Ancylobacter polymorphus: one gene and its partner. The protein of the gene in region 1 interacts with the protein of each later gene in a pairwise test. Links are inferred from orthologs where the notes say so. Each region holds a gene or a part of one and is shown in the gene's direction. Other genes may lie near its edges.

Region 1 (4,442 bases):
AGTATCGCGAGGTGCGGGCCAAGGCCGGCGATTTCCTCACTTTGTGCTACACGCCCGATTATGCCGTCGAGGTGACGTTGCAGCCGATCCGCCGCTTCGGCTTCGACGCGGCGATCCTGTTCTCCGACATTCTCGTCGTGCCGCACGCGCTCGGCTGTCCGCTGACCTTCGAAGCCGGCGAGGGCCCGCGCCTCGTGCCGGTCACCACTGGCGCCGAACTCGCCGCCCTGCGCGAGACGCTGGACCCGGACAAGATCGACCGCGTGCTGGAAGCGGTCAGCCGCATCCGCGCCGAGCTGCCCGCCAAGACGGCGCTGCTCGGTTTCTGCGGCGCGCCGTGGACCGTGGCGACCTATATGGTTGCCGGGCGCGGCACGCCGGATCAGGCGCCGGCGCGCCTCGCCTCGCTCACCGACCCGGCCTTCTTCACCGCGCTGATCGACCTGCTGGTGGAAACCTCCGCCCGCTATCTCGTTGGCCAGCTGAAAGCCGGCGCCGATGCGGTGCAGATTTTCGACAGCTGGGCCGGGGTGCTCGATCCCGAGAGCTTCCGCCGCTGGTCGATCGATCCCATCCGCCGCATCGTCGCCGCCGTGCGGGCGGAAGTGCCTGGCGCGCGCATCATCGCCTTCCCGAAGGGCGCGACGCTGTCCGGGCTCACTGAGATGGTGCAGGCGACGGGCGTGAACGCGGTCGGTCTCGACTGGACCGCCGACCGCAAGGCGACGCGCTATGCGCTGGGTGGCAAATGCGCGCTGCAGGGCAATCTCGATCCGCTCACCCTCATCGCCGGCGGAGCGGCGCTTGATTCCGCGATTGACGGCATTCTCGCGGATTTCCACGGCGCCTCGCATGTGTTCAATCTTGGCCATGGCATCCGCCCGGAAACGCCGATCGCCCATGTCGAGCGGATGATCGCGCGGATTCGCGGCGTCTAGAGCACGTTCCGATCTGACTGCATCGCAATCAGATCGGTAAAGCGTTCTCTATCAATACTTTAGAGACTGGTTCACCGAGGCTCTAGGCGAGGATCGAAGGCGGCCCATGCTGTATGAGTGGATCAAGGTGCTGCATGTGATCGCCATCCTCTCCTGGATGGCCGGCCTGCTCTATCTGCCGCGGCTGATGGTCTATCACTGCGACGCGCCCAAGGGTTCGCCGCAGTCGGAAACCTTCAAGGTGATGGAACGGCGCCTGCTCAAGGCGATCATGAACCCGGCGATGATCGTCGCCTGGCTCGCCGGCCTCTGGCTCGCCTGGGACGGCGGCTGGTTCGCCTCGGGCTGGTTTCACGTGAAACTGGCGCTGGTGCTGGCGATGAGCGGCTTTCATGGCGCGCTGTCGCGCTGGGTGAAGGATTTCGCTGCCGACCGCAATGTCCGCCGGCCTCGCTTCTACCGCATCATGAACGAGGTGCCGACGCTGCTGATGATCGGCATCGTCATCATGGTCATCGTAAAGCCGTTTTGACGCGTTCAAAGCGTCACGCGGCGCACTTGCGCCGAATCGTGCCTTTGCCTATGGTGCGCGAACTCCACGAAGCTGGCTGTCGCTCCGTTCAGGCGGGCATCTTCCCCGATGCCGCACGGTGTGCCGGATAGGAAGCCGATCCCCTCGGCCTGGGTCCGCAGACCAGCGCTTCCCACCTTTTGTCGTTTCGGCGGGACTTCCCGGCCGGCTACGTCCACATTTAGATATCGAGGCCTTTTCCCATGGGGGAAATGAAGCTCCAGGACCTCAAGTCCAAGAACCCCGCCGAACTTCTGGTGTTCGCCGAGGAGCTTGAGGTCGAGAACGCCAGCACGCTGCGCAAGCAGGAGCTGATGTTCGCCATTCTCAAGCAGCTCGCCGCCAAGGACACCGACATTATCGGCGAGGGCGTGGTCGAGATCCTCTCCGACGGGTTCGGCTTCCTACGCTCCCCGGACGCCAATTACCTCCCCGGCCCTGACGACATTTACGTCTCGCCCAGCCAGATCCGCCGCTTCGGCCTGCGGACGGGTGACACGGTCGAAGGCCAGATCCGCTCCCCGAAGGATGGGGAGCGCTATTTCGCCCTCCTCAAGGTCAACACGATCAATTTCGAGGACCCGGACAAGATCCGGCACAAGATCAACTTCGACAACCTGACCCCGCTCTATCCCGACGAGCGGCTGAAGCTGGAAATCGAAGACCCCACCCGCAAGGATTTCTCGGCCCGCGTCATCGATGTCGTGGCGCCCATCGGCAAGGGCCAGCGCGGCCTCATCGTCGCCCCGCCGCGCACCGGCAAGACGGTGCTGCTGCAGAACATCGCCCAGTCCATCACGACAAATCATCCCGAGTGCTACCTCATCGTGCTGCTCATCGACGAGCGGCCGGAGGAAGTCACCGACATGCAGCGCTCCGTGAAGGGCGAGGTCGTGTCCTCCACCTTCGACGAGCCGGCGCAGCGCCATGTGCAGGTCGCCGAAATGGTGATCGAGAAGGCCAAGCGCCTGGTCGAGCACAAGCGCGACGTGGTGATCCTGCTGGACTCCATCACCCGTCTCGGCCGCGCCTACAACACGGTGGTGCCGTCCTCGGGCAAGGTGCTGACCGGCGGTGTCGATGCCAATGCGCTGCAGCGCCCCAAGCGCTTCTTCGGCGCGGCGCGCAACATCGAAGAGGGCGGCTCGCTCACCATCATCGCCACGGCGCTGGTTGATACCGGCTCGCGCATGGACGAAGTGATCTTCGAAGAGTTCAAGGGCACCGGCAATTCCGAGGTCATCCTCGACCGCAAGGTGTCGGACAAGCGCGTCTTCCCGGCGATCGACATCACCCGCTCGGGCACCCGCAAGGAAGAGCTGCTTGTGCCGGCCGACGTTTTGAAGAAAATGTACGTCCTGCGCCGCATTCTCAACCCGATGGGCACGGTCGACGCGATCGAGTTCCTGGTCGACAAGCTGCGCCAGACCAAGACCAATGGCGACTTCTTCGATTCCATGAATACCTAGAGTGCGATCCGATCAGATTGAATCAATCTGATCGGTAAATCGCCCTCTAACTCTAAGATAGAGAACGCGTTATCCGATCAGCTTGCGATGCAAGCTGATCGGCGCGTACTCTAAGGCGCAAAGCCGAAAGTAGACCGCGGGGAGGCGGGCATGAGGGCAGGGCAGTTCTACCGGCTTTCCGTCATGGCGCTTCCCCTCAGCCTGCTGCTGGCGCTGCCGGTGCAGGCCGGCGTCGCGGAACGCGAGCCGCCGCCAGCGGAACTCTGGCTGTTTGTTATCGGCATCGCCGCGCTTAGCTGGGTCATGGCCTGCCGGCGCTGGTGGCTTCCCCTCGCCGTGTGGCTGCCCACCGCCCTGTTCGTCGCCAGCCTCATCGCCGACTTCGCCGATCCCGTCATCGGGCCGGCAGTGCGGGCCGAACTCGGGCTCGCCTATGTGCTGCAGGCGGACCTCGCCGGCGCGCTGATGCTGGTGGTGCCGCTGATGCTGGCCAATGTGAAGTTCAGCCGGCTCGATACGGATAATCGACCGGGTGTACGGCGCCAGCGGCGCTGATTGCGGCTTCGCAATAAAGACGGCAGAATTTTCAAAATATCTGGCAAGTACGCCTAAAATCCATCATTTCACCTCCGAAATGATGGCCTTCAGAAATGACTCAGGGCGGGCGACAGACATGTCGTCCGACCCATTCCTCGTAAAAGCCAAAACGCCCGCCAGCGGCCGTTTCTGTTGATCTGCGCGGGGGTGGGGGATTTTCTCCCCGGATTATCCACAGGCTTACCCACACTCGTCGCCGCGACGGCCGATTCGACCACAAAATGCTGCCGGCGGCGCCCGAACCTTCCGTTCCTGCCGGCAAGCCAGGGGAGGGCCTCACGGGCCCCTCCCTTCAGCGGCCCCGGAGCAGCTCCTCCAGTCGATTCACCTCCGTAACGGGCAGTGAGCAGCTGCCGCCGCCGCAGACGAAGGCGGCAGGCGCGCCGACATCGCCTCCGCTGGTCAGGCTCGTCGCCTTCGCACGCGCGCGGTGATCGTCGGGCAGGGCCGAGGGATCGCTCACGCGCTGCACGCTGACATCGACCAGCGGCATCCGGCGGGCGGCGTCTGTGAGCGCGTCAGCCTCCGCACCCACGCCGATGACGACGACCTCGCGCGCCCGCAGCCTGGTGTCGAGCGCGTTAAGCAGGCCGGCATGGCTGTAGAGATGCGGCGCGGCGCGCGGCAGCAGCGCCTCGAACAGGCGGTCAGCACGGGCGCGATAGGCCTCGTCCCCGGTCAGGATCGCCAGCCGCACCAAATTGCGGGCGATCAGCGCCTGCGGGTTGGTCACCGCATCGTCGGCGGTGGCCTCCGGGCGCAGGATCAACCCTTCCGCGTCGGCGGCGGTGAGATAATAGCCGCCCGCTTCCGTCGCGTGATGCGTTTCCAGCATCCCCTGCCAGGCAATCGCCTGATCGAGATAGG
Region 2 (4,324 bases), 2.0 Mb from region 1 along the record:
CGGGCGGGCTGCTCACCCTTGTGGGCTTCGTCGCCGTGCTCGGCCCCGCCGGTCTCGGCGGCCTGCCGGACCGCAGCGCCCGCGCCAATCTGCTCGGCGTCACCCATCAGATGACGCTGGACGACGCGCTGCGCCTCGTGCTGCCGATCTATCTCGGCGCCACGCTCCTGTGCACCTTCCTGCTGTTCCTGCTCGGTCTTCGCCTGTTCGAGGCGCTCGGCCTCGCCGGCGCGGCATTGTCCACCGGCGGCCTGCTGCCGGATGCGGACGGCATCGCCGCCTATGGCCATTTCGGCATCAAGGCGGTGCTGATCGTTTTCATGCTGATCGGCGGCACGAGCCTGCTCTGGCAGCGCATGCTGCTCACACGGCGCTTTCGCCTCGCGCTCGGACAATATGAAAACATTGTGCTTTTCGCGCTTTGCCTCGGCCTCGGCATTGCTGCCGCGGCGATTGGTTTCCGCACGCTGGGCAGCGGCCTGTCGCTGCCGATCGCGCTGGAGGACGGGCTGTTCACCGCCGTCGCGCTGGTCACCACGACAGGCATCGAGCCGCATGCCGGCGCCTTTGCCAGCCTGCCGGTGACGGTGGTGCTCACCGTCGTCTTCATCGGCGGCGCCAGTTTCTCCACCGCGGGCGGAATCAAGATCTACCGTGCCGGGGTGATGGTGCTGCAGAGCCTGCGCGAACTGGAGCGACTGGTGCATCCCAGCGCCGTGCATCCGCGTCGTCTCGGGCAGCAGAATGTGACGTTGCAGATGATGAAGGCGATCTGGATTATGTTCGGCGTCGCCTGCACGGTGATCGGCGCGCTAACCGTGGCGCTCGCGCCGGCCATGCCGAGCTTTGAAGCGGCCTTCGTCGCGGTCGTGACGGCGCTGAGCAATGCCGGTCCGGTCTATTCCGTGAACTGGCAGCCGGACGTGAATTGGCCGGACTGGGGCGCGCTGCCGGCCTATGCGCAGCTTATACTGGCCCTGGCCATGATTCTCGGGCGGCTGGAGATTCTGGTCGTGCTGGGGCTGGCCAATTTCGCCCTCTGGCGACGTTAAAGGGCAGATATATCAAGCCACTGAGTCGCCATGTTCATGCGATGTGCGAACGGGTGGCTATACCGAGACCGGGCTGAGGACGGACGATGTCGCGCATTGCCTATGTGAACGGAGCCTATGTGCCGCACGCCGTGGCGGGCGTGCATGTGGAGGATCGCGGCTACCAGTTCGGCGACGGCGTCTATGAAGTCTGCGAGGTGCGCGGCGGGCATATGGTGGATGAGCGTCGCCACATGGAGCGGCTGGTGCGTTCGCTCGGCGAACTGCGCATCCGGCTGCCTATGTCGCTTGCCGCGCTCGGGGTGGTGCTGCGCCAGACCATCGCCCGCAACCGCGTGCGCGACGGCCTCGTCTATCTGCAGGTCACGCGCGGCGTCGCCCGGCGCGACCATTATTTTCCCGATCCGGCGACGCCGCCCTCAATCGTCGTCACCGCCCGCGCGATTGACCCGGCCAAGGGCGAGGCGGCGGCGGAGCAGGGGATCGGCGTCATCACCGTGCCGGATAATCGCTGGGAGCGGGTCGATATCAAGACCGTCGGCCTGCTGCCGAACGTCCTCGCCAAGGAGGCGGCGAAGCAGGCCGGCGCGCGCGAAGCCTGGTTCGTCGATGCGGGCGGCCATGTCACCGAGGGCGGCTCGACCAATGCCTGGATCGTCACGCCCGAGGGGCGGCTCGTCACCCGGCCGGCGGAGTCTGGCATTTTGCGCGGCATCACCCGCACGGTCATGTTCGAGGTGGCGGCCGAGCTGCAATTGCGCATCGAGGAGCGCCCCTTCACCGTGGCGGAAGCGCTGGGCGCGCGTGAGGCCTTCGTTACTTCGGCCACCAATTTCGCCACCCCGGTGGTGCGAATCGACGGGCAGGCGATCGGCGACGGCCGGCCCGGCCCGGTGGCGCGCGCCCTGCGCGCCAACTACCACCGGCTTGCCGAAATCGCCCGCTGACACAGGTAATTCTGCCCGCCCGGCCGGCAGGCGGGTGCGGAAAGACCTTGCCAAGGGGAACCAACTTGGCGAAAGCATCTTGCGCGCCAGACATGCTATGCCATGTTTGGGGCGCACGTCTTTGTGCTTGACCGCTCCCGGACGGGGCGCAGAGCGCAGGACGACCGCGCCGACCTACGAGCAACAACAAACAAACGGATCAAAAAACCATGGCCGCGGAACGTTCGCAGAACCTCCAGGACACCTTTCTCAATCACGTCCGCAAGAACAAGACGCCGCTCACCATCTTCCTGGTCAATGGCGTGAAGCTGCAGGGAGTCGTCACCTGGTTCGATAATTTCTGCGTGCTGCTGCGCCGCGATGGCCATTCGCAGCTCGTTTACAAGCACGCGATCTCGACCATCATGCCCGGCCATCCGGTTCAGCTGTTCGAACCCGATGAGACCGGCGAGAAGGGCTGATCTTGGAGTTCAAGCCCTCCCGCACGTCGTCCGCCGGTCGTGCCGCCGGCCTGCCTGTCGAGCATGAAACCGAAGGCGACGCGACCCGCGTGGTGGTGATCGTTCCGCACCTGACCCGTCGCGGGGCAGGGGAGGAGGGCGTGCGCCGCTCGCCCGAGGCGCGGCTCGACGAGGCGGTCGGTCTCGTCCTCGCCATTGATCTGAAGCTTGTCGGCAGCGCGCTTGTGGGCTTGTCGCAGGTGCGTCCGGCCACCTATCTCGGCAGTGGCAAGGTCGAGGAAATCGCCGGGCTGGTGAAGGCGGAGGAGGCGGGGCTGGTCTTTGTCGATGCCCCGCTCAGCCCGGTGCAGCAGCGCAACCTCGAAAAGGCGTGGTCGGCCAAGGTGATCGACCGCACCGCGCTCATTCTCGAAATTTTCGGCCAGCGTGCGCGCACCAAGGAAGGTGTGCTGCAGGTCGAGTTCGCCCATCTCAACTATCAGCGCAGCCGGCTGGTGCGCTCCTGGACCCATCTGGAACGCCAGCGCGGCGGCTTCGGCTTTCTCGGTGGCCCCGGCGAGACGCAGATCGAGGCCGACCGCCGGCTGATTGGCGAGCGCATCGTCAAGATCGAGCGCGAGCTGGAGCAGGTCAAGCGCACCCGCGCCCTGCACCGCGCCAGCCGCAAGAAGGTGCCTTATCCCGTGGTGGCGTTGGTCGGCTACACCAATGCCGGCAAGTCGACCCTGTTCAACCGGCTGACCCGCGCCGAGGTGATGGCGCAGGACCTGCTGTTCGCCACGCTCGACCCGACGCTGCGGGCGGTGCAGTTGCCCACCGGCGACAAGGTGATCCTGTCCGACACGGTCGGTTTCATCTCCGATCTGCCGACCCAGCTCGTCGCCGCCTTCCGCGCGACGCTGGAAGAGGTGATCGAGGCCGATCTCATCCTGCATGTGCGCGACATGGCGCATGAGGACGCGGACGCGCAGGCCCATGATGTGAAGAGCGTGCTGGCCGATCTCGACATCGACCCGGAAGACGACCATCGCGTCATCGAGGTCTGGAACAAGATCGACCGGCTGGAGCCGGAGGCGAGGGCAGGGCTGTTCAACGCCGCCGCCCGCCGCGAGGGCGATGCCCGCCCGATCCCAGTGTCGGCGCTCACCGGCGAAGGCATGGAGCCGCTGCTCGCCACCATTTCGCAGCGCCTCTCACGCGAGCGGGTGAGCCTCGCCGTCGATCTCGCCGCCGCCGATGGTGGCAATCTCAGCTGGCTCTATCGCCACAGCGAAGTGCTGGAGCGCCGCGAGGACGCGGAAGGGCGGCTGCACCTCGCCGTGCGGGTGCCGCCGGACCGTGCCGAGCAGATCGAGCGTCGCTTCGGCGCGCGGCGCATCCGGGGATAAGGCGCCAGGGCCCGTCGTCATCCCGGACGGCCGAAGGCCCATCCGGGATCGCGTGGTGATGGCGGGCGCTCCCGGCTCTGCGCTTCGCTTCGGCCGGGATGACGGCGGAGGGGCGTGCGGGGGCAGGGCGCCCCTCTGCCCTACTCCTTCGGCGCCGCCGTCTTCGCCGCCGTCTTGGCCTCCTGCCACAGCGCCTCCATCTCATCGAGGCTGGCCTCTGTCGGCGTGCGCCCGGCCTGCGCCAGCCGGTCCTCGATATGGGCGAAGCGGCGGGTGAACTTCTCATTGGTGCCGCGCAGAGCGGCCTCCGGGTCCACATCGAGATGGCGGGCGAGATTGGCCAGCGCGAACAGGAGGTCGCCGACTTCTTGCCCCGCCGCCTTCGCGTCGCCGGCGGCGATCTCGGCTTCCACCTCGTCGATCTCCTCGCGGATCTTGTCGAGCACCGGCCGCACCTCCGGCCAGTCGAAGCCGAC

What was found.
Region 2: the proteins of rho (region 1) and hfq interact in binary tests that used the Escherichia coli proteins (3 or more experiments, as listed by UniProt). The link is inferred for Ancylobacter polymorphus from one-to-one orthologs.

What each region holds. Positions count from the first base shown.
Region 1 is NZ_CP083239.1:1,235,931-1,240,372, forward strand. The notes cover bases 846-3,845. They hold rho (transcription termination factor Rho), read left to right. Parts: upstream 846-1,712; coding sequence 1,713-2,978; downstream 2,979-3,845. Other genes in these bases: hemE (uroporphyrinogen decarboxylase), read left to right, coding at 846-938; hemJ (protoporphyrinogen oxidase HemJ), read left to right, coding at 1,045-1,470; K9D25_RS05855 (hypothetical protein), read left to right, coding at 3,129-3,533. Also shown: more of hemE, read left to right, coding at 1-845; K9D25_RS05860 (thioredoxin domain-containing protein), read right to left, coding at 3,868-4,442. UniProt on the Escherichia coli protein: Facilitates transcription termination by a mechanism that involves Rho binding to the nascent RNA, activation of Rho's RNA-dependent ATPase activity, and release of the mRNA from the DNA template.
Region 2 is NZ_CP083239.1:3,242,135-3,246,458, forward strand. What follows is about bases 953-3,834. They hold hfq (RNA chaperone Hfq), read left to right. Parts: upstream 953-2,208; coding sequence 2,209-2,460; downstream 2,461-3,834. Other genes in these bases: K9D25_RS15270 (TrkH family potassium uptake protein), read left to right, coding at 953-1,052; K9D25_RS15275 (D-amino-acid transaminase), read left to right, coding at 1,139-1,999; hflX (GTPase HflX), read left to right, coding at 2,457-3,834. In the rest of the region: more of K9D25_RS15270, read left to right, coding at 1-952; more of hflX, read left to right, coding at 3,835-3,848; mazG (nucleoside triphosphate pyrophosphohydrolase), read right to left, coding at 3,989-4,324. UniProt on the Escherichia coli protein: RNA chaperone that binds small regulatory RNA (sRNAs) and mRNAs to facilitate mRNA translational regulation in response to envelope stress, environmental stress and changes in metabolite concentrations.